Regions from separate parts of the Streptomyces solicamelliae genome, predicted to be linked through region 1. Evidence: riboswitches for the same ligand, from Rfam matches in the RefSeq annotation. Region 1 holds a riboswitch; each other region holds the start of a gene.
The links. A riboswitch is a leader RNA that binds a small molecule or an ion and turns the genes downstream of it on or off. The one in region 1 is predicted to bind cyclic di-AMP.
Positions count from the first base shown of each region.

Region 2: linked by a shared signal. The riboswitch ahead of ABZO31_RS15670 (M23 family metallopeptidase) and the one ahead of ABZO31_RS28045 (M23 family metallopeptidase) in region 1 are both predicted to bind cyclic di-AMP.
Region 3: linked by a shared signal. The riboswitch ahead of ABZO31_RS13060 (transglycosylase family protein) and the one ahead of ABZO31_RS28045 (M23 family metallopeptidase) in region 1 are both predicted to bind cyclic di-AMP.
Region 4: linked by a shared signal. The riboswitch ahead of ABZO31_RS03800 (C40 family peptidase) and the one ahead of ABZO31_RS28045 (M23 family metallopeptidase) in region 1 are both predicted to bind cyclic di-AMP.

Region 1 covers NZ_CP160404.1:6,068,747-6,074,539, reverse strand. Annotated here, with positions in the region: gene ABZO31_RS28060 (STM4012 family radical SAM protein) at 1-500, shown strand, start outside; gene ABZO31_RS28055 (STM4011 family radical SAM protein) at 509-1,378, shown strand; gene ABZO31_RS28050 (SGNH/GDSL hydrolase family protein) at 1,365-2,159, opposite strand; gene ABZO31_RS28045 (M23 family metallopeptidase) at 2,324-3,268, opposite strand; cyclic di-AMP (ydaO/yuaA leader) riboswitch at 3,273-3,459, opposite strand; gene ABZO31_RS28040 (tyrosine-protein phosphatase) at 3,814-4,626, shown strand; gene ABZO31_RS28035 (DUF6126 family protein) at 4,627-4,779, opposite strand; gene ABZO31_RS28030 (helix-turn-helix domain-containing protein) at 4,814-5,434, opposite strand; gene ABZO31_RS28025 (aspartate aminotransferase family protein) at 5,533-5,793, opposite strand, start outside.
Region 2 covers NZ_CP160404.1:3,392,082-3,397,874, forward strand. Annotated here, with positions in the region: gene ABZO31_RS15665 (PrsW family intramembrane metalloprotease) at 1-1,146, shown strand, start outside; gene ABZO31_RS15670 (M23 family metallopeptidase) at 1,178-2,224, opposite strand; cyclic di-AMP (ydaO/yuaA leader) riboswitch at 2,236-2,369, opposite strand; gene ABZO31_RS15675 (PP2C family protein-serine/threonine phosphatase) at 2,659-3,969, opposite strand; tRNA gene ABZO31_RS15680 (tRNA-Met) at 3,976-4,049, opposite strand; gene ABZO31_RS15685 (rhodanese-like domain-containing protein) at 4,145-4,630, opposite strand; gene ABZO31_RS15690 (InlB B-repeat-containing protein) at 4,943-5,793, shown strand, end outside.
Region 3 covers NZ_CP160404.1:2,841,437-2,847,229, forward strand. Annotated here, with positions in the region: gene eno (phosphopyruvate hydratase) at 1-784, opposite strand, end outside; gene ABZO31_RS13060 (transglycosylase family protein) at 1,072-1,779, opposite strand; cyclic di-AMP (ydaO/yuaA leader) riboswitch at 1,783-1,959, opposite strand; gene ABZO31_RS13065 (transglycosylase family protein) at 2,232-3,164, opposite strand; gene ABZO31_RS13070 (cytochrome P450 family protein) at 3,344-4,585, opposite strand; gene ABZO31_RS13075 (nucleoside triphosphate pyrophosphohydrolase) at 4,595-5,590, opposite strand; gene ABZO31_RS13080 (SurA N-terminal domain-containing protein) at 5,611-5,793, opposite strand, start outside.
Region 4 covers NZ_CP160404.1:815,971-821,763, forward strand. Annotated here, with positions in the region: gene ABZO31_RS03790 (ATP-dependent Clp protease proteolytic subunit) at 4-615, shown strand; gene ABZO31_RS03795 (hypothetical protein) at 622-927, shown strand; cyclic di-AMP (ydaO/yuaA leader) riboswitch at 1,232-1,431, shown strand; gene ABZO31_RS03800 (C40 family peptidase) at 1,435-1,911, shown strand; gene ABZO31_RS03805 (ATP-binding protein) at 2,019-2,450, opposite strand; gene ABZO31_RS03810 (8-amino-7-oxononanoate synthase) at 2,678-3,844, opposite strand; gene bioB (biotin synthase BioB) at 3,987-5,261, shown strand; gene ABZO31_RS03820 (adenosylmethionine--8-amino-7-oxononanoate transaminase) at 5,254-5,793, shown strand, end outside.

The DNA.
Region 1 (5,793 bases):
TGTCGATGCGCATGTTCCGGCGCGCGGACGCCCGGCCGCAGGGCCCGGACGACCACGCCTGCCAGACGGACGGGATGATCGGGCTCGGGTGCGGCGCCCGCTCGTACACCTCGACGCTCCACTACTCCTTCGACTACGCCGTCGGCATGCCCGAGGTCCGCGGGATCATCGACGCGTACACCGCGACCGAGGACTTCACGCGGGCCGAGGTGGGCCGCCGGGTCGACGCCGGCGAGGCGCGCCGCCGCCATCTGCTGCAGTCGCTGCTCCAGGCGGAGGGGCTGGCCCTCGACACGTACACCGAGCGCTTCGGGTGCTCGCCGTTCGCGGACTTCCCGGGCGAACTGGCCCGCTTCGAGGCACGGGGCTGGCTGGACGGGGACGCCCCGGCGGGCCTGCTGCGGCTCTCGGCGGAGGGCCTGGCGTACTCGGACGGCCTTGGCCCCGAGCTGTTCTCGCCGGCGGTGCGGGCGGCGATGGCCGCGTACGAGCTGAAGTAGGGCGGGGCATGGACCTGACGATCCTCTATCGCGGCCCGCTGGCCTCCTGCGACTACGACTGTCCGTACTGCCCGTTCGCCAAGCGCCGGGACAGCCGGGAGCAGCTGCGCGCCGACCGGGCGGCGCTGGAGCGGTTCGCCGCCTGGGCGGCCGCGGCGGGCGAGGCGGGCGACCGGCTCAAGATCCTCTTCACCCCGTGGGGCGAGGGGCTGGTCCGCTCCTGGTACCGGCGCGCGCTCGTCGAGCTGTCCCGGCTGCCGCACGTCGAGCGGGTGGCGATCCAGACGAACCTGAGCTGCCGCACGGAGTGGCTGGCGGAGGCGGATCCGGAGACGGTGGCGCTGTGGTGCACGTACCACCCGGGCCAGACGCCGTACGACCGCTTCCTCGGCAAGTGCCGCGACCTGGCGGAGCGGGGCGTCCGGTTCAGCGTGGGCGTGGTCGGTCTGCCGGACCATCTGAAGCACGCCCGCCGGCTGCGCGCCGAGCTGCCGGAGCGGGTGTACCTGTGGGTGAACGCGGCGGAGGGGCACACGTACACGGACGAGGAGGCCGCGGTGTGGACGGCCCTCGACCCGCTCTTCCCGTACAGCCGGCAGCCGCACCGTTCGGCGGGGCTGCCGTGCCGGACCGGCGCGTCGGTGATCTCGGTGGACGGCGACGGCACGGTCCGCCGCTGCCACTTCGTCCCGGCCGAGCTGGGCAACCTCTACGACGGGTCCTACCGCGCCGCGCTGCGCCCCCGGGCCTGCCCGCTCGCGGTGTGCGACTGCCACATCGGGTACGTCCACCTGGAGTCGCTGCCGTTGTACGACGTGTTCGCCGGCGGCGTGCTGGAACGGATCCCGGCCGCCGGCGTACCGATCACAGCGGCATGAGGTCCGGGCGCTTGGCGGTCACGTGGTCGCCGGAGCTCTCCCCGCGCAGCCGGCGCCCGATCCAGGGCACCAGGTACTCGCGCGCCCACTGGACGTCGTCGCGGGTGACCTCGAGGGTGCCGCGCGGCGGCAGCGGCGGCCAGGGCTGGTCGGGCTCGGTGGGCACCGGCACGCCGAGGACCTGGGCGGCGCGCAGCGCGACGCGGGTGTGGCCCTCGGGCGACAGGTGCAGCCGGTCGTCGTCCCAGGCCCGCCGGTCCTGCACGGACTTGAGCGACCACAGGTCCAGGACGGGACAGCCGTAGCGGTCGGCGACGGCGCGCACGTGCGCGGTGTACGTCGCGATCTTGCCGCGCAGGTGCTTGAGCACCGGCACGCCCCGGGTGTCGAAGCCGGTGGTCACCATGACCGTGCCGACGGAGGACGTCAGGTCGGCGACCGCGCGCTCGAACCGCTCCGCGACGTCGTCGGGGTCGCTCCCGGGCCGGATGATGTCGTTGCCGCCCGCGCAGAAGGTCACCAGGTCGGGGGCGAGCTCCTTGGCGCGCGGCACCTGCTCCTCCACGATCTGGTCGAGGAGCCTGCCGCGCACCGCGAGGTTCGCGTACCGGAACGCGTCGGGCTCGGGGAGCTGGTCGGCGAGCAGGACCGCGAACCGGTCCGCCCAGCCGACGAAGGTGCCGTCCGGGGCCGGGTCGCCGACGCCCTCGGTGAAGCTGTCGCCGATCGCCGCGTACGACCCGAATGCGTCACTGTCTCTGGATCTCGAATCGTCTGCCACGAGGGTGCATCATTCCGTCCCGGATGTGACCTACGCGACCGTAAGGAGGGGTTGACGCAGGGTGAGATACGCCACCGGTCAAGATCTCCCCAATTCGGAATACGCCGGAGGCCCGGCACGTGGGTACGTGCCGGGCCTCCCGTGGGCCGCTCGTGCGGCGTGCGTCAGATCGAGACGCCGTGGCTGCGCAGGTAGGCCAGCGGGTCGACGTCCGAGCCGTAGCTCGGGCCGGTGCGGATCTCGAAGTGCAGGTGCGGGCCGCTGGAGTTGCCGGTCGAGCCGGAGAGCCCGATCTGCTGGCCGCCGCGCACGCTCTCGCCGGCCGAGACGGCGAGCGAGGAGAGGTGGGCGTACTGCGAGTAGCTGCCGTCGGCGTGCTGGATGACGACCTCGTTGCCGTAAGCGCCGCCCCAGCCGGCGGAGACCACGGTGCCGGCGCCGACGGCGCGGACGTTGGTGCCGGAGGAGGCCATGAAGTCGACACCGGTGTGGTAGCCGGAGGACCACATCGAGCCGGAGGCGCGGTACGCGGTGGAGACGCCGCCCTCGACGGGGGCGAACCAGCCGGAGGCGGCGGCCGGGGCGGCCGCGCGCTCGGCGCTGCGGGAGCTGCGGGTCTCGTCGGCGGCCTTGGCCTTCGGGGCGGGCTTCGGCGCGGCCTTGCGCTCGGCCTTGGCGGCGGGCTTGGCCGCGGGCTTGGCGGCGGGGGCCTTGGCCGTGGACTTGGCGCCGAGGGTGAGCTTCATGCCCGGGAAGATCAGCGACGGGTTGTCGCCGACGACCTGGCGGTTGTCCGCGTAGAGCTTCTTCCAGCCGCCGGCGAGGTCGTGCTCCGCGGCGATCTTGGACAGGTAGTCGCCGCGGACGACGGAGTAGATCTTCGCCTTGGCCTTCGCCTTGGCGGTGGCGGCCTGCGGGGCGGCGGCCGGCTGCGCGGCGGCCACGGCGGCGACGCGCTCGGCGGCCGCGGGGGCGGACTGCTCGGCCGCGTGGGCGCCGGTGGCGCCGAACAGCGGCAGAGCGACGACGGCGCCGCCCGCTCCGGCGGCGACGATGCCGCGGGTCAGCGGATTGGCCTTGGGACGGCGATGCTTACCCTTCGTGGGCATGGCGAATTCCTCTCCGTCGCCTGCGAGGTGAGCTGTCGGGTTCGGACTGGAGTTGTCCGGCCGCGCGATGCGCGACTTCACCCCGAGCCGTCCTTGGTCGAGGAACGGCGTGTTACCTGGGTCCCCCGCTCCTGCCGTACGTGGGTGGGTGCGGAAATCCGGACGGTGGCAGGATTCGGCGGGTCCGACCGGAGTGAGCGTGACGCTAGACGAGCCGAGTCGCGAGGAACAAGCCACGAATTCCCGTTCGCATTCTTCGCCGGGAATTTCCCTCCGGAATTCCGGTCACCCTCCGTGGATGACGGATCTTCGCGTTCCTTTCCGCACACGGCATTTGGGAAAAATGATCAGGCACGGACGGTCACGGTTATGACGCTGCTCACTCCCCCGAACCCATCTCCCCTGCAATCAGGGCGCGTTATATCGAAGCCCTCAATTCGGACAGAAAGCCCATTACCGCCCGGCGGGGTGCGCCGCCGGGCGGCGACCCTGGATGATTGCCCCAGGAACCGATCTCTTCTCGCCATCGAGCACCAGGAGCAGCCGTGACGCAGCAGACGCCCCAGGCCCCGCCGACCGAACCCGAGCTGACGGGCGTTCGCAACTTCCGTGACGTGGCGGGCCTGCCGACCGCGGACGGCCGGTCCGTGGCGCCGGGCCGGCTGTTCCGCAGCGGTCACCTGGCCCACGCCACCGCCGAGGACGCGGCGTTCCTGTCGACGCTCGGCCTGCACACGGTCTTCGACTTCCGCAACGAGGCGGACCGGGCCTTCGAGGGCCTGGACGTGGAGCTGCCCGGCACGCGGAACGTGCACATACCCCTGAACGATCCGGCGGACGGCAAGGAGTTCTGGAAGCTGGTGCGGTCGGGCGACCTGGCGACGCTGCGGGAGATGCTCGGGGACGGCAAGGCGGCCGCCCGAATGTCCGATTCATACCGGAAGATGATTGTGCAGCGGGCGCCCGAGCACAGCCGGATCGTGCACGCCCTGGCCGAGGACAGCGTGCCGGCACTGATGCACTGCGCGGCGGGCAAGGACCGCGCCGGACTGTCGATCGCGGTGTCGCTGCTCGCGGTCGGCGTCGAGCGGGAGGCCATCGAGGCCGACTACGTGAAGTCCAACGAGCCGCACCGCCGCTACAAGGTGCACCGCAGCTCCACCGCCCCGGACGGGATGTCGCCCGCGGTCATGGAGCTGCTGAGCCCGCTGTTCGACGCCCGCGTCGACTACCTGCGGGCCGCGTTCGCCCAGATGGACGAGACGTACGGCTCGGTCGAGGGCTACCTCACGGAGGGCCTGAAGCTCTCCGCCGGGACCCGCGAGCTGCTGCGGGCCCGGCTGCTCACGCAGGGGTAGCTAGTTCTGGCCGCCGAGGGCGAAGAGCAGGTACAGGAAGCCGGCGAAGAGGTGGCCGGCGATCAGGTAGGCGAAGAGGCGCAGCACCAGGCCCTTGGGGAACCTGCCGCCCCCGCGCTCCTCGCCGGTGACGGCGGCTGACTTGTCGGACATGTCGGGTACCTCCTGAGAGTTCAACGGCGAGAGTTCAGCGGCGATGCGGACCCGGGTCGCCGAGGCACAGCTCGGCGGCGGGGGTCTGCAGCAGCGTGTGGACGAAGAGCACGTCCGCGCCGTCGGGAGTGGCGGCGCCGATGCGGTGCGGGGTGAGCGAGTCGAAGTGCGCGCTGTCCCCCGGGTCGAGGACGTGCACGGTGTCGCCGAGGGCCAGCCGCACCTGGCCGCGCAGCACGTGGATCCACTCCTCGCCGGGGTGGACCCGCACGATGTCGGCCCGGGTGGCGTGCGGGACGTGCACCCGCAGCGCCTGCAGCGCCCGGCCGGCGCCACCCGCCTGGTGGTACACCCAGCCGTCCGCCTCCACCGGCTCGGACCGGCCGGCCCGGACGATGGGGTCGTACTCCGGGGAGACCTCCCCCAGGAGCGCGGAGACCGTCGTACCGTAGATACGGGCGAGGGCCAGCAGCATCGGCAGCGAGGGTTGCCGGCGGCCCGTCTCGAGCCGGGACAGATGGGCCGGCGAGAGACCGGCGCGCTGGGCGGCGGTCTCCAGGGTCAGCCCCCGGCGGCGGCGCAGTCCACGCAGCTGGGGGGCGACGTCCGGCAGGGCGTCCGGGGCGGGCTCCCCGGGGAGGTGGTCGTGCTCCATGCCTCCATTCCGCCAGGACCTTTCCTCAGAGGCAACTTTCTTGCCCGAGAGGCAAAAACTCCCGCCGCCCGCTCCCCCACCGGCTCACCGCAGGGTGCTCAGCGCTGCGCCACCGCCTGCCTGACCAGCGTCTTCCCGAAGTCCCACATCAGCCCGCCGCCGGCATGCGCGTCGTCCATCACGGCCGTGAACGCCGTGACGAACCGGTCCACGTCCGCCTCGTCCACGATCAGCGGCGGGATCAGCTTGATCACCTCCAGGTGGTCCCCGGACACCTGGGTGAGGATCCGGTGCCGCTGCAGCAGCGGGACCACCACCATCTGCGCGAAGAGCCCCTTCCGGGCCGTCTGGAGCATCGT
Region 2 (5,793 bases), 2.7 Mb from region 1:
ATGCTGCGCGAGAAGACCGGAACCGAGGGCTTCCTCGTCGGCCTCGGTCTCGCCGTGCTCCCGGTCCCGCTGCTGCTCGCCGCGTTCCGCTGGCTCGACCGGGTCGATCCGGGCCCCTGGAAGAACCTGATCTTCGCGTTCGCCTGGGGCTCCGGCGCCGCCGCGCTCATCGCGTTCACCGCGAACACCTTCGCGATCCGCTGGATCGCCACCGCCACGGCCACCACCGACCCCGACGACCTGCTCAGCCTGGGCGCGACGTTCGTCGCCCCGGTCGTCGAGGAGAGCGTCAAGGGCGCCGCCCTGCTCCTGTTCCTCCTGCTGCGCCGCCGCACTTTCACCGGCCTCGTCGACGGCGTGGTCGTCGCCGGCTTCGTCGCGACCGGCTTCGCCTTCACCGAGAACATCCTCTATCTGGGCAGCGCCTTCGGTGAGGACCTGGCGACCGGCACGGGCGTCGTCGGCTCCAAGACCGTCGGGACCTTCTTCGCGCGGATCGTGCTGTCGCCGCTCGCACACCCGCTGTTCACCGTCTTCACCGGCATCGGCTTCGGCCTCGCCGCCGCCACCGCCCGCCGGCACCGGGTCCGGCGCGTCCTGCTGCCGCTCGGCGGGCTGCTCCTGGCGATGGGCGTGCACGCGCTGTGGAACGGCTCGGCCGTCCGCAGCCCGCTCGGCTTCCTCGCGGTGTACGGGGCGTTCATGGTGCCGGCCCTGGCGCTGCTGACCTGGCTCGCGATCTGGAGCCGGCAGCGCGAGCTGCGCACCATATCCGGGCGGCTCCCGGCGTACGCGGCGGCCGGCTGGCTGGCCCCCGCCGAACCGCTCGCGCTCTCCTCGATGCGGGCCCGCGCGATGGCCCGCTCCTTCGCCTCCGCCGCGTACGGGCCGGCCGCGGCGCGCGCGGTGCACGAGTACGAGGTCTTCGCGACCAGCCTGGCCTTCCTGCGCGACCGCGCCCACCGGGGGACGGCGGGCGCGGACTTCACCGCACGGGAGCAGGAGCTGCTGCACCACCTGTGGCAGCGCAAGGAGTTCGCGTCACCGGCGCTCACGTACGCGGCGGGGGCGACGGGCCGGTTCCGTCCGGCTCCGCCGCCCCCGCCGCACCGCGACTACACGGGTCCCAACCCGTACCGCGCCTGAGGTTCGACGGGCGCGCGGGTCGGACGGTCTGTCAGATGTTCTGGCCCTTGTCCCGCAGCCAGGCCGCCGGGTCGATGCCCGCGCCGCTCGCGGTGTGGACCTCCAGGTGGAGGTGGGGGCCGGTCACGTTGCCGGTCGCGCCGACGCGGCCGATGGTGTCGCCGGTGGTCACCGTCTGGCCCGCGCTCACGGTCATCGAGGACAGGTGGGCGTACCAGACCTCGGTGCCGTCCTCGAGCTCGAGGACGATCCGGTAGCCGTACGAGCCGGACCAGCCCGCCGACTTGATGGTGCCGCCGTGCACGGCCTTCACCGGGGTGCCGGTGGGCGCGGCGAAGTCGAGGCCGGTGTGGTAGCCGGAGGACCACATCGAGCCGGCCTGGCCGTACTCGGAGGTGATCGTGTACGAGGACGTCGGCAGCGCGTAGCTGGCGGCGAGCGCCGCCCGGCGGGCCGCCTCCTCCTTGGCCTTGGCCTCCGCCTCGGCCTTCGCCTTCGCCTCGGCGGCGGCCTTCTCCGCGGCGGCGGCCGCGGTCTGCTGGGCCTTCGCCTCGGCGGCGGCCTTCTCGGCGGCCGCCTTCTCCGCGGCGGCCTTGGCCTCGGCGTCGGCCGTCGCCTGCTGCTGCTCGGCCTGGGCCAGGATGCGGGCGCGCAGGGCCTCGCCCGCGTCGGCCGCCTCGATGGAGCCGGTCTGGCCTCCGTCGGCGGCGGGCAGGCTCAGGGACGCCTGGGTGAGCGGGCCGACGTTGTTGTCGGTCTCGGCGTCGTCCGCGAGCAGGGTGCCGACGCCGGGCAGGTCCTCGGCGGCGGGCAGGTTCATGTCCGGCAGCGAGATCGCGACCGGGGGCTTCTCCTTGGCGGTGGCCAGGCCACCCGCGCCGACCGCGGCGATGACGCCGACACCGAGGACGGTGGAGCTGCGGGCGATGCTGCGCTGCTTGACGACGCGGTGCCGGCCGCGGTTCGGACGGAGCGTGTCCTCGCTGGGGTTCCACTCCTCCTGGTACTCGCCTCCCCCAGCCATCGGGGCGCCGTAGGCGTCGAAGTGGGTCTCGCGAGCAGCAGGGTTGGACGCCACGGAGGCGTACTCCTTTCCTTCCTTCTCGCCTACCGGGTTAGCTGACGGGTTCGGAGCAGGAAGGTCTCCTACGGGCCAAATTCGACCCGATTCACCCCAATTGGTGGTTCCCCGGTTCCCTTGCGGGATTCGGCGCGTGCGCACGGTGCCGTCTCTTGCGACGACTGGGACGACCGCGCTGCGTTATCGAACGTTAATAGACACGTGGGCCCGATTCCAAGCTGTTCCTCTTGATCGTTCCGGGCATTGGCCTGGACTTAACCTGCCAGAACAGGGTGGAAACGGGCGAGTTGACCGCCCCGATGTCGAGACTCGGCCAAGAGTTCATGAAGTGACAACACGTCAGCGTTACCTCTCCGAGATCCTTCCCTCACGGACCGTCACAGCGGCATCGTCACGGCACCACCGGCATCGTCACGGCACCACCGGCATCGTCACGGCACCACCGGCATCGTCCGCCGCCGCTCCGGCTGGCCCTCCGCCGGCCGGCTCACCGCCAGCAGCGCCATGTCGTCCGTCGAACCGCCTCCGGTGTGCCGGCGCACGTCGTCGACCAGCGCGTCCAGAAGCTCGTCCGGGCCCGGGAAGATCCGGCCGGCGAGCCGCTCCCCCGGTGCGTAGAAGACGCCGTCGCCGTCACGCGCCTCGGACAGCCCGTCCGTGTAGAAGAGGAGCGTCGCGCCGGCCGGGTACGGCCGCTCGTCGACCCGGTCCGGCCAGGCCGCCAGATCGCCCATGCCGAGCGGCAGCGCGGCCTGGCTCGGCGTCAGCCGCTCCAGCCCCCCGTCCGCGTACAGCAGCAGCGGCTCCGGATGGCCCCGGTTCACGATCCGCACCCGGGCCGGGCCGCTCGGGATCTCGGCGAGCACGGCGGTGGTGAAGCCCTCGAAGGCGTCCAGGCTGTCGCGCCGCCGGCCCTCCCGGGCCAGCGCCCGCTCCAGCCGCATTGCCACGCCCTCCAGCGCGGCCTCCTGCTCGGCCGCCTCGCGGAACGCGCCGATGATCACCGCCACCGCCTCCACCGCGTCGAGCCCCTTGCCGCGCACGTCGCCGACGACGAGCCGCACCCCGTGCGGGGTGTCCTGGACGGCGAACAGGTCGCCGCCGATGAACGCGTCCGCCTGCGCCGCCTCGTACCGGGCCGCCACGTGCAGCCCGCCGATCCGCTGGGCGGGCGTGGGCAGCACCGCCTTCTGCGCCGCCTCGGCGACGACCCGCGCGGACGCGAGCTTCTCGCCACTTCGCCGCACCACCTTGTTGATCAGCAGCGAGAGCATCGAGACCGTCAGGACGGTGACGGTCTCGATCACCGCGGGCACGTCGGTGGCCGTGTCGTTGTACGTGTGCAGCGCCACGCTGAACACGACGGCCACGACGGCCGTCAGCAGCGTGGTGCGGAACGAGTAGAACGGCGCGGCGATCAGCGGGGCGGCGGAGTAGAACGGGGCGGCGGTGTACTCCGGCGGCGTGGCCAGGTCGAAGACGGACCCGCCGAGGATCAGGAGCGCGGGCAGGGCGCGGACGAACCGCCGCTCGCCCGGAGGCCTCTCCCTGTCGCTTCCGCCCGCCGACGATCGTCGCCCCACCTGTGCTCTCCCTGCCGGTCCGCCCGAGCTGCGGACGGTACTCCGCCCCGTCCAGGCTGGCCGGAGCCGCGCCGGGCGGCGACCCGCCGTCCGCCGTCCGGGTGACACAGGCCCCGGAATGCACGAGGGCCCGGATCCACAATGGATCCGGGCCCTCATCTTCAGTAGCGGGGACAGGATTTGAACCTGCGACCTCTGGGTTATGAGCCCAGCGAGCTACCGAGCTGCTCCACCCCGCGTCGGTGAACCCAACAGTACGTCATCCGGAGCAGCATCGGAAATCGGATTTCGGCACAGCGGCGTGACCCTGGTCTCACCGGCCCTGATCAGCGGCTCAGCAGCCGCAGTCGGCGGCGTCGACCGGCGCGGTCAGCGGGTCGGCGGCGCGCTGCGCCGGACCCTCCCAGGTCTCGTACGCGAAGCCCTCGCGCACCCAGTACTCGAAGCCGCCGAGCATCTCCTTCACCTGGTAGCCGAGCTCGGCGAGGGCGAGCGCGGCGCGGGTCGCGCCGTTGCAGCCGGGGCCCCAGCAGTACGTGACGACCGGCACGGACCGGTCGAGGAGCCGCCCGGCCTGCTCCGCGATCTGCGCGGTCGGCAGGTGGAGCGCGCCGGGGACGTGGCCCTGATCCCAGGACGCGGTGGAGCGCGAGTCGAGGAGCACGAAGCCCGGGTCGCCGCCGGCCGCGAGCGCGGCGGCGACGTCGGAGACGTCGGCGTGGAAGGCGAGGCTCGCGGAGAAGTAGGCGGCTGCCGCGGCCGGCGAGGCGGGCGGGACGCGGAGGACCGGGTTGGCGTACTGGGCGGGTGAGGTGTTCATGCCTGTGAACCTACGGGCGAAGATCATCGGGCTGAAGGGAGGATCCCCGGCACTTGCCGCGATCGGCCGGGGATTCCCGCGCGCTGGGTGCGCCACGGCGGGGATCTCACGTGCCGGGACGGTACCGGGAGGACGGGGCGGTCATCTCGCCCGCGCGGGTGTGACCCGTGCGGGTGAAGGAACCCTTCGTACGGGTCTGCGCACGCGTCCGGACGTGGCCCCGCCCCGGCCTGCCCCTCTTCACTGGCTCCCTGACCGACTGCCTGCCTGACTCACCCCCTCACTCACACGGGTCGACCCTCGGGAGAAGCCATGCGCGGCCATAGCTCGTCACTCGCCGGAGCGACCCTGCTGGTCCTCGCCGCGCTCGCCGCACTCGCCGCGCCCCCGGCGGCGTCCGACACGGACCCGGTGGCCGACGAGCCGGCGTGGGTGCTGCGCAGCCGTACGGAGCGGCTCGACCCGAAGGCGTACGCGCCCCTGTGCGCCGCCCGCGCGGCGGGCGCGCCCCGCGTGCGCACCCTGCGCCTGTTCCCCGACGTGTCGGTGACCGCGGTCGCGGACCGGGTGGAGCGGGACGCGCGGGGGACGGTGACGTGGGCGGGGCATGTCGCCGGGCGGCCGGAACGCACGGTCCTCCTGACGGTCGCGGGCGCCTGCGCCCCGGACGCCGGGGCGGCGACGACGGCGGTCGACGCGCTGGTGACCCTGGGCCCGCGTACGTACACGCTCTCGTCCGCGCCGGGCCGACCGGGCAGGGTCCGCGTCGCCGAGGTGGACCCGGCGAAGCGTCCGAAGCCGCCGACGGACGAGGTGAAGCACCACGCGACGGCCGGAAGCGAACCGCCCCCGACACCCGCCGAGCCCGCCGAACCCGCCCCCGTCGTCATCGACATGACCGTCGGCTACACCCCCAAGGCGGCCGAGCGCGTCGGCGGCGAGGCGGCGATGCGCTCCCGGATCGCCCTCGCCGACGCCGCCCTCGACAGCGCGCTCGCGGACAGCGGGGTGCGGGCGAGCGTCGACGTGGTGGCGTCGTACGAGGCCGCGTACGACGGCGGCGAGGTTGCGGAGGACGTGTACCGGAAGCTGAGCGACCCCGAGGACCGCCAACTCGGCGCGCCCGCCGCCGAGCTGCGCGAGCGTCACGCCGCGGACCTGGC
Region 3 (5,793 bases), 3.2 Mb from region 1:
TCCGGGTCTTGCCCTCGAACTCGTACGCGCCGTCCTTGTAGAACTCGGTGGCGGCGACGTCCAGCGCGAGCGCGATGTCCTTGCCCGGGGTGTAGCCGGCCTTCTTGATGGCCTCGATGATGAGGTCGAGGGCGGCGCGGTTGGACTCGAGGTTCGGGGCGAAGCCGCCCTCGTCGCCGAGACCGGTGGACAGGCCGCGCTCCTTGAGCACGCCCTTGAGCGCGTGGTAGGTCTCCGCGCCCCAGCGCAGGGCCTCGGAGAAGGACTCCGCGCCGATCGGGGCGATCATGAACTCCTGGATGTCGACGTTGGAGTCCGCGTGGGCGCCACCGTTGAGGATGTTCATCATCGGGACGGGCAGGACGTGCGCGTTCGGGCCGCCGAGGTAGCGGAAGAGCGGCAGGTCCGAGGCCTCGGAGGCGGCGTGCGCCACGGCGAGGGAGACGCCGAGGATGGCGTTGGCGCCGAGGGAGCCCTTGTTGTCGGTGGCGTCCAGGTCGAACATCGCCTGGTCGATCAGGCGCTGCTCGGTGGCGTCGTAGCCGACGAGCTCCGGGCCGATCTGCTCGATGACGGCGAGGACGGCCTTCTCGACACCCTTGCCGCCGTAACGGCTCTTGTCACCGTCGCGCAACTCGATGGCCTCGAAAGCACCGGTGGAGGCGCCGGACGGAACGGCAGCACGGCCGGTGCTGCCGTCGTCGAGGCCGACCTCGACCTCGACCGTGGGGTTGCCTCGGGAGTCCAGGATTTCCCGGGCTACGACGACGTCGATGGACGGCACGAGCATCTCCTTATGGGATGAGACGTGAGAGAAGGTGCGAGGTCTCTTGGCCTTGCGACAAGAGCCTAACCGGCTCGGGGTGCCCGGCCAGTCGGTGCCCGCCCCCTGGGACGAAAAAGGACCCGAGCGCGGGCATCCCGGACGAAAGATCCTCTACTACCCGCAGGTAACCATGCGGAAACCCCGGCCCTGCGCGCACGGGGGGAATTGCGCACAGGGCCGGGGTGGTCACCGCGGGAGGGTCGCACGGCACGGGTGGGCCGCCGGACCCACCCGGGCCGACGGGCTCACTTCAGGTGGAGCTGCTGGCCCGGGTAGATCAGGTCGGCGTCCTCGACGACGTCCTTGTTCAGCTGGAAGAGCTTCTCCCAGCCGCCCTTGACGTCGTGCGCGGCGGCGATCTTGCTCAGGGTGTCGCCGGCGACGACCTTGTACTCGCCGTCACCCTTCGCGACCTTCTTGCCGGTCGGGGTGGTGACGGTCTTCTTGGCGGCCTTCTTGGCGGCCTTCTTGGTGTCGCCGTTCTTCGCGACGGGCTTCGGCGCGGTGCGCTGCTCGCTGCGGGTGGTCGGCTGCTCGGCCTTGCGCTCGGGCTGCGCCTGCTCGGCGGCGCCGGTGTACGCGGCGTTGGACAGGCCCACGCCACAGCTCGGCCACGCGCCCTTGCCCTGGCCGGCCAGGACCTTCTCGGCGATCTGGATCTGCTGGGCCTTGGAGGCCAGGTTGGCGGTCGGGGCGTAGGCGGTGCCGCCGTACGCGGCCCAGGTGGAGGCCGAGAACTGCAGGCCGCCGTAGTAGCCGTTGCCGGTGTTGATGGACCAGTTGCCGCCGGACTCGCACTGGGCGACGCGGTCCCACTCGGAGGCGGTGGCGGCGGAGGCGTTGCCCGCGGCCATCAGCGGCGCGGCGACGGCGACACCGGCGATGCCGGCGAGCGCGACGGCGCGGGTGGCCTTGGAGGAACGGCGGTGTTTGCCCTTGCCGGAAAACAGCATGGAAGTTCTCCTCACCGACGCCTGCGAGGTGAGCTGTCGGGTTCGGGCCGGAAGAGTTGCCCGGCCGCGTGTCCCAGCACGCGGCTTCACCCCAAGCCGGTCGATCGGCCGTCACTGTCTCGACGGCCGGGACCGGCGCTTACCTGGGTCCCCCGCTCCTGCCTTCGGCGCTTGACGCGACGACTGTTCCCGACGGCCGGCGGCAGGATTCGGCGTACCGGTCGGCGGGGCCCGCGGTGGCGAGCGGTCCTGACCGTAGACACAGACCCACCGGAAGTTCAAAGAGCGACATCCCGGAGAAAACGCCCGTACTTGCCAAGTTGCCGGGGCCGTTTCCGCTGGTGAGAGGTGACGGAAGCAAAGTTTGCGGACAGGACACGCCAGTTGGGACGAAGAGACTCATGTCTCACTTACGCAGAACCGGACATAAGGCGTCGAACTGCCCGCCACTCCTACTTCTGTCGGTCGGTCAGTTCCAGGTTCTGGCCAGGGAGAATGAGGTCCGGGTCGCCCCCGACGGTCTCCTTGTTGGCCTTGTAGAGGGCACGCCAGCCGCCGTCGAGCTCGTGCTCGGCCGCGATCTGCGTGAGGTTGTCGCCGGGCTGGACGACGTACTCGCCCGAAGTGTCCGCATTGCCGCCCGTGGCACCCTTGGTCGCGTTCGCATCTGTATCGGCGGTTTCGCCGAGATCGAGGCGGCCGGCGTCACGTGTCGCATCGTCACCCGGCGCGGCATGACGTCCCGATTCGGGCGACTCGCCCGGTTCGTTCGGGTTCTCGCTCGCGGCCTCACCGCGGTGCTTGCCGGTGCCGGGGGCGGCGGGAGTGACGCTGCCCTCGATCGGCGTGACCGGCGTGGCCGGAGTGGCGCCCTCGTCCGACTGCCCGCCCGGCTGACCGGCCGCATCGGGCAGAAGGGACTTCTCGGGCTTCCCAGACGTTTCGTCGTCCTGCGAGCCCTCGGAGCCCTTCCCGTTCCCGTCCTGATTCGCGGATGCATCGGGCGACGCGGACGGATCAGCCGGAGTGCCGGGCAGCACGCCGGTGGAGGGGTCCGCGGGCTTCTTCAGCGTGCCGTCGTCGTTCAGGCCGACGATCGCGGCACAGGTGGCCCAGGTCTTCGCGCCCTGCGCGGCCAGCGCCTTCTCGGCGACCGCGATCTGCTGGCCGCGGCTGGCGAGGTCCGGACGGGCGGCGTACTCGGTGCCGCCGTACGTGTCCCAGGTCTCCTGCGTGAACTGCAGGCCGCCGTACAGCCCGTTACCGAAGTCGGCGCTCCACAGTCCGCCGGACTCGCACTCGGCGACCCGGTCCCAGGTCGCCTCGTCGGCGGCGGAGGCCGAGCCCGCGGCGAGCAGCGGAAGGGCGAGGGCGGATCCGGTCACCCCTGCCGCGACGACGATGGCGGGGGCCTGACGGGGTCTGCGGTGTCGTCCGTTCCCGGAGCGCATGGGGAATGCCTTTCGCGTGACTGCTGAGGTGTCGGTGAAAGTAGCGGCATTCGAACGTGAGTCACAAGTCGATGCAGGGGGGATCACGTAAAGATCACAGTCCTGACGAATCGTCAGTTGTGCGGGACGGTGAACTCCACGGGAAGCGTGCGTAGACCACGCATAATCAGCCCGCCGCGCCACCTCAGTTCGGCCGGATCGGCCCCAAGTCGCAAGTCCGGCAAGCGAGTCAGCAGAGTCGCGAGCGCGGTCTGACCCTCCAGACGGGCCAACGGGGCGCCCAGACAGTAGTGAATCCCGTGCCCGTACCCCAGATGCTGATTGTCACGCCTCGACAGATCGAGAACGTCCGGCTCGGCGAACCGATCCGGGTCCCGGTCGGCGGCCGCGAGCACCACCAGGACCGGGTCGCCGGTCCGGATGTCCTGCCCGCCGAGGGTGAGCGGCTCGGTCGCGAACCGCCAGGTGGCGAGTTCCACGGGCCCGTCGTACCGCAGCAACTCCTCGACACCGGTGGCCAGCAGCTCCGTCTCGCCGGCCGTGAGCGACGCCTGCAGGCGCTCGCGCTGCCCGGGGTTGCGGAGCAGGGCGTACACGCCGTTGCCGATGAGGTTCACGGTGGTCTCGAATCCGGCGAACAGCAGGATGAAGGCCATCGCCGCGGCCTCGTTCTCGGTGAGGTGCTCACCGTGGTCCGAGGCCCGGATGAGCCCGGAGATCAGGTCGTCGCCGGGATCGAGCCGCTTGCGGTGGATCAGCTCCGCGAGGTACCCGCGCATCTTCTTCACCGACCGCGCCACCCCGCCCCGCGGACCGCCGCCGTGCCGGATCATCATCCCGGCCCAGTCCCGGAAGTCGTCCTGGTCCTCGCGGGGCACGCCGAGCAGGTCGCAGATGGCGTAGATGGGGAGCGGGAAGGCGAACTCGTGGATGAGGTCCGCCTCGCCCTTCAAGGCGAACCCGTCGATGAGGTGGTCGGTCAGCTCCTGCACCCGGGGCGCGAACTCGGCGACACGGCGCGGTGTGAACGCCTTCGAGACGAGCCGGCGCAGCCGGGTGTGGTCCGGCGGGTCGATGTTGAGCAGATGCGTCATCAGCTCGGCCTTGCGCTCGCCCGGAATGCCGGTCTTGCCCTTGGCGTGCGCGGGCTCGTCGTGATGCGCCGGGTTCTTCGACAGCCGCTGGTCCGCGAGCGCCTGCCGCGCGTCCCCGTACCGCGTCACCAGCCACGCCTCCACACCGCTCGGCAGCGTGGCCCGGTGCACCGGCGCGTGCTCGCGCAGCCAGGCGTAGGCGGGATAGGGATCGGTGGCGAACTCCCAGCTGAAGAGTTCGGGGACAGGGCTCTGACTCACCCTGCGACGTTACCCCTGCTCCGCCGCCCGGATCGCGTCGCGGTACGCCCGGCCGGCGGCGCGCAGGGCGGCCTCCGGGTCGACGCCCTCCGCCTCGGCGCGGACCGCGAGGGCCAGGAGGTCGTAGCCGATGCCGTCGCCGGACGGCAGAGGGACATCCAGGCCGGCCGTACGGACCCGGCCCGCCAGCTTGGCGGCGAGGGCCAGACCCGGCTGGCCCAGGGGGACGCCGTCCGTCACCGAATCGCGCTGCTTCTCGATCGCCTTCGTCCGAAGCCAGTGCTCCTTGACGTCCTCCGGCGTCTCCGCGTGCGCGTCGCCGAAGACGTGCGGATGCCGGTGGATGAGCTTCTCGACGATCGTCCCGGCGACGTCGTCGATGGAGAACGCCCCGCCGGCGCCGTCACCGTCGTCGTCGCCGTCCTCCCCCTCCTCGTACTCCTCCGCGATCCGCGCGTGGAAGACGACCTGGAGCAGTACGTCGCCGAGCTCCTCGCGCAGCTCGTCCCGGTCCCCGTCCTCGATCGCCTCGACGAGTTCGTACGCCTCCTCGATGCCGTACTTCGCGAGGCCCTTGTGCGTCTGCCGCGAGGACCACGGGCACTCGCGCCTGATCCGGTCCATCACCTGCACCAGGTCGAGCAGCCGGGCACCCGGCAGGTCGTACGAGCCGGGCAGCAGCTCCAGGTCGGGCATCGCGACCCGGCCGGAGCCCGCGAGCCGGGCGAGCCCGTCGGTCAGCGGCTGGTCGCCCTCGCCGGAGGCGAGCACGACGACGGTACGACCGCCGGCACAGGCGTCGACCAGCTCCTGCGCGGACGGGCGGGCGTGCTCGACGTCGACCCCGGCCTCGCGCAGATACGGCAGCTGGGCGTGCCGCTCGTCCGCGCACAGCACCCGGTCCGCGGCGTGCAGCGTCTGCCACGCGGGCCAGGACAGCAGTCCGGGCGCCACGCGGTGGCTGGCGGTGAGCAGGACGATGCGGCCGGGGCGATCAGCGTTCACCCCTCGAACCTACCGCGCGCTCAGGACTGGATCGCCGGGGCGTCCTGCGTGAGCTGGCGGATCCACGGTGCGTCGTACGCACCGAGCTGGATCTTGGCGTCGTCCCAGGTCCCGTAGCGCGGGTTCACGTCGATCGAGAGCGCCTTCGACGCCGCCGTGAACACCTCCGTCAGCTTCTTGTCGCCCTCGGGGGTGTTCGTCGC
Region 4 (5,793 bases), 5.3 Mb from region 1:
GCCATGCAGAACCGCTACGTCCTGCCCGAGTTCACCGAGCGCACCAGCTACGGGAGCCGCACCCTCGATCCGTACTCCAAGCTCCTGGAGGAGCGGATCGTCTTCCTCGGCACGCCGATCGACGAGACCTCGGCGAACGACGTGATCGCCCAGCTGCTGCACCTCGAGTACGCCGACCCCGACCGGGAGATCGCGCTCTACATCAACTCGCCCGGCGGCTCGCCGAGTGCCATGGCCTCGATCTACGACACGATGCAGGTCATCACCTGCGAGGTCGCGACGACCTGCCTCGGCCAGGCCGTGTCGACGGCCGCCGTCCTGCTCGCCGCCGGCGCGCCCGGCAAGCGGATGGCCCTGCCCGGGGCGCGCATCGTGCTCGAGCAGCCGGGCACGGACGAGCCGGTGCAGGGGCAGCCCAGCGACCTGGAGATCCAGGCGGCGGAGATGCTGCGGCTGCGCGCCATGGTCGCCGGGATGCTGACCGAGCACACCGGGCAGAGCCGCGAGCGGATCGACGCCGACCTCGACCGCCTCTCGGTCTTCGACGCCGGGCAGGCCGTGGAGTACGGGCTCGTGGACCACGTGGTGCAGAACCGCGGCGCCGGACCGAGGTGAGCGCAGGTGGTCCCCGAACTGCCGCCGCTCCCCGCCCTCACCCGCGCCGAGGGTGAGTTGGTCGACGCGTACCTCGAAGTCGTCGACCAACTGGGGAGAATCAATCCATCCAGGGCATCGCATACCTATGGGGCCCTGAGGGCGGCTCAGGCCCTGGTGGGACGGGCGGTCGCCCTGCGGGACGCCCTGGAAGTCATGCACCGGCGCGGGGAGAGCGAGGTCCACGCGGCCACATTGGCGCGCGCCCTGCGGGTGTTGGACGGCGAGCGCCGCGCACACCGGGTCACCCTGGCCGACTCCTCCGCCAGTTGACAGTTCCGCATGTCGTGTCCAGGGCCAGTCGGTCGCAGGAACCCTCGCTCGATCGGCGTAGTCGACGAATCGACTTGTGTCGCGGGTGAGTTGCGCAACCGGTGTACGCATTTGGCGGAATGAACTATTCCGGTGCTGGTACGGGGCTCATCCGCCAAACCTCCGCTGATCACAAAGACTGCCTGTCCACCCGATCGGATCAGTCGTGAGCAGCCTCACATCACCTCGTTTCAGCTCGGATTTCGGCACGAGCTGGGTCAAGATCCCTGTCGACGACAAGCCCCCGCCATCCCCGGCGGGGCGGTCCGGGCGGACGCCGAGTCCTGCCGCCGCTCCGGACGTCTGGTCGACAGAGTGGATCGGCAGGAGTGGAGGACCCAGGCAACACGGACCGGCCGTACGCACGACCACGGCAGGTCCTCGGGGTGAAGCCGCAGCCGCGGCCGGGCTTCTTCGGGCCCGAACCCGACAGGTCATCCTTCACAGGCGGCTGACGAAGGGTTGCGCATGTCTGCGCAGATTCATGTCCCGTCCCTGCTCTCCCGGGCCGGCGCCGTATCGGCCCTGACCCTCGCCGCCGTCGGCGGCACGCTCCTCGCCCCCGGCGCGGCGCCCGAGGCCGAGGCGGCCACCGTGTACGCGAGCAAGGCGCTCGGCGTCGCCGCGTCGAAGAAGGGCGCCCCCTACAAGTACGGCGCGACCGGGCCCAGCAGGTTCGACTGCTCGGGGCTCACGCTCTACTCGTACAAGCGCGCGGGCAAGGCGCTGCCCCGCACGGCGCAGCAGCAGTACAACAAGACCCGGCACATCGCGGCCTCCGGCCGGGCCAAGGGCGACCTGGTCTTCTTCCACTCCGGCGGACGCGTCTACCACGTCGGCATCTACGCCGGGAACGGCAGGATCTGGCACTCCCCCAAGACGGGCTCGTGGGTGAAGCTCGACCGGATCTGGTCCTCGAAGGTCTGGTACGGCAGGGTCCGCTGACGCGGCGGCCGCCCCGGTTCAGTGTCCCGTCACCGGGGCGGCCGGCAGGGTGAGCCCGAGACCGGCGAGCGCGCCGCCGGTCACCCCCTGTCGGTCGGGGGACGGGGTCAGTTGGGGGACGGGGTGGTCCAGGGGAGTTCGATCCAGACCGTCTTGCCGCCGTCGTCGGTCGGGCGGACCGAGAGCCTGCCGCCGCACTCGGCGGTCAGCCAGCGGATGATCACCATGCCGCGCCCGTTGTCCTGCTGGACGGCGGCGGGCAGCCGCTGGGGCCAGCGGGGGTGGCTGTCGGTGACGCCGATGTGCAGCTGCTCGTCGCGTTCGAGGCGGACGTCGACGGTGAAGGTGGGCGACTGGCCGAAGGTGTGCTGGACGGCGTTGGTGGCCAGTTCGGAGACGATCAGACGGACGGTGTCGGAGGTCTCGGAACCCTCGTCGAGGCCCCAGCCGGCGAGCACGCCGGCGACGTATCTGCGGGCCGTGGAGACCGAGGCCGGATCGCTCGGCAGAGTGAGGGTTGCTTCTTGATGGTCTGCCATGGCGACGCTGTCCCTTTCCCACCGGGGCGCCCGGCCCCGGATTGCGCTTCGCGCCAGAGTGCCACCGTTCCGGGGGACCTGGGAGGTGTTTCACGGAGATATGCGTAAATCTGTCGCTCGATGCGGTGAACTCTGCGATGCCAGAACGCATTTGAGGGCCGGTCTGCTCGACGGCCGGACCCCGGCCCCGAGTCCGGCACCGGCCCCGGCCCCGAGTCCGCCGGAGGTCAGGCCTCCGGTGCCGTGCGCAGGATCGTGGCGACGGCCTCGTCGACCTGCTGGTCCGTGAGGTCGGCGCGGGCCGTCAGCCGCAGCCGCGAGATGCCGTCCGGCACCGACGGCGGCCGGAAGCAGCCGACGCCCAGACCCTGTTCGCGGCAGTCCGCGGCCCAGCGCAGCGCCGCGTCCGGGGAGGGCGCGTGCACCGACACCACCGCCGCGTCGGGGCGGGCCGCGGTCAGCCCGGCGTCGGTGAGCCCACGGTGCAGGGCGGCGGCGACGGTACGGGCCCGCTCCGCGAGTCCCGGCTCCTCGCGGATCAGCCGCAGGCTCGCGAGAGCGGCGCCGACGGCGGCCGGGGCGAGGCCGGTGTCGAAGATGAACGTGCGGGCCGCGTTGACCAGGTGCTCGATCACCCTGGCCGGGCCGAGGACCGCGCCGCCCTGGCTGCCCAGCGACTTGGACAGGGTGAGGGTGGCGACCACGTCCGGGTCGCCGGCGAGCCCCGCCTCGTGCAGGGCGCCCCGGCCGCCCTCGCCGAGGACGCCGAAGCCGTGGGCGTCGTCCACGACCAGCGCGGCCGGGCCGTGGGCGCGGCAGGCGGCGGCGAGCTCGGCCAGCGGGGCCTTGTCGCCGTCGACGGAGAACACCGAGTCGGAGACCACCAGGGCGCGGCGGCCCGGGTGGGCGTCGAGGGTCTTGCGTACCGCCTCGGGGTCGGTGTGCGGGACGATCGCGGTCTCGGCGCGGGAGAGGCGGCAGCCGTCGACGATGGAGGCGTGGTTGGCGGCGTCCGAGACGGTCAGCGAGCCGTGACCGCCGAGCGCGGTGAGCGCGGCGAGGTTGGCGGTGTAGCCGGAGGAGAAGACCAGGGCGGCCTCGAAGCCGCAGAACGCGGCGAGCTCCCGGTCCAGCCGGGTGTGCAGCGCCGTCGTGCCGGTGACCAGGCGCGAGCCGGTGGAGCCGGCGCCCCAGCGCAGGGCGGCCTCGGCTGCCGCCTCCTTGACCTCGGCACGGTGGGTCAGGCCCAGGTAGTCGTTGCTCGCGAGGTCCAGGACGTCCGGTTCGGCGGCGCGGGGGCGCAGCGTCCGGACGAGTCCGGCGTCCGTACGGCGGCGGGCCTCGGCGTCGGTCCAGTCGAACGCGCGTCGGCGCGGGTCCACGGCCTGGGACATGACAGATCCTTTTGTAGGCAGCGCACAGACCCTAACCGCAGGACGCCGAGGTCGGGGTGTGGTCATACACACACCTCGAACGGGCCCGTTTGTTCGGATCCTCCTTGGCCGAAAGGCGTGACGTAGGTCAGGATCAGCCCTTATGGACCTGCTGAACACGCTGGTGGAGAAGGGCCTGCGGCGCGAGCTGCCGACCCGTGAAGAAGCGCTCGCCGTGCTGGCGACCTCCGACGACGAACTGCTCGATGTGGTGGCCGCTGCCGGCAAGGTGCGCCGTCAGTGGTTCGGCCGCCGGGTCAAGCTCAATTACCTGGTCAACCTGAAGTCCGGGCTGTGCCCCGAGGACTGCTCGTACTGCTCGCAGCGCCTCGGCTCCACGGCCGGGATCCTCAAGTACACCTGGCTGAAGCCGGAGGAGGCCTCCCAGGCGGCCGCCGCCGGTGTCGCGGGCGGTGCGAAGCGGGTCTGCCTGGTCGCGAGCGGCCGCGGTCCGACGGACCGGGACGTGGAGCGGGTCGGGAAGACGATCGAGACGATCAAGGAGCAGAACGAGGGCATCGAGGTCTGCGCCTGTCTCGGTCTGCTCTCCGACGGCCAGGCCGAGCGGCTCAAGGACGCCGGCGCCGACGCGTACAACCACAACCTGAACACGTCCGAGGGGACGTACGGGGAGATCACCACCACCCACACCTACGCGGACCGCGTGGACACCGTGCAGAAGGCGCACGCGGCCGGCCTGTCGGCCTGCTCGGGCCTGATCGCGGGCATGGGCGAGGCCGACGAGGACCTGGTCGACGTGGTGTACGCGCTGCGCGAGCTGGACTCGGACTCGGTGCCGGTCAACTTCCTGATCCCGTTCGAGGGCACCCCCCTCGCGAAGGAGTGGCACCTCACCCCGCAGCGCTGTCTGCGGATCCTGGCCATGGTCCGCTTCGTCTGCCCCGACGTGGAGGTCCGGATCGCGGGCGGCCGTGAGGTGCACCTGCGGTCGATGCAGCCGCTGGCGCTGCACATCGCCAACTCGATCTTCCTCGGCGACTACCTGACCAGTGAGGGCCAGGCCGGTCAGGCCGACCTCGACATGATCGCCGACGCCGGCTTCGAGGTGGAGGGCGCCGGGACGACGACGCTGCCCGCGCACCGTGCCGACGCGCTCGCCGCGGCGGGCGGCGGCTGCGGTTCCGGCGCGGCGGCGGGCGGCTGCGGCTCGTCCGCTTCCGCGGACGCGGATGCCGCAGCGTGCGGCTCGCACGCGGGCGGCGGCTGCGGTCCGTGCGGCGGGCACGCGGCGGCGGAGCCGGCCTCCGAGCCGGTCGCCGCCGAGGCGCCGTCGGCCGAGGACGCCAACCCCGCCCGTACCGACCTGGTGGCCGTGCGCCGCCGCGGCGCGGGCACGGACCTGGCGCCGAATGCGTAACGACGAACTGCTCGCCTTGGACCGGGCGCACGTCTGGCACCCGTACGGCCCCATGCCGGGCCGTGCGGAGCCGCTGGTCGTCGCGTCCGCGTCCGGGGTACGGCTCAGGCTCGCCGAACCGGCCCACGGGCAGGACGAGCTGATCGACGGCATGTCGTCCTGGTGGTCGGCGATCCACGGCTACAACCACCCCGTCCTGAACGAGGCGGCGCGCGGTCAGCTCGACCGGATGAGCCATGTGATGTTCGGCGGGCTCACCCACGAGCCCGCGGTCCGGCTCGCCGCAAGGCTGGTCGAGATCACCCCCGGGCCGCTGCAGCACGTCTTCCTCAGCGACTCGGGCTCGGTGTCCGTCGAGGTCGCCGCGAAGATGTGCCTGCAGTACTGGCGCTCCGTGGGCCGGCCGGCCAAGCAGCGGCTGCTGACCTGGCGCGGCGGCTACCACGGGGACACCTGGCAGCCGATGTCGGTGTGCGACCCCGAGGGCGGGATGCACGAGCTCTGGTCCGGGGTGCTGCCCCGGCAGCTGTTC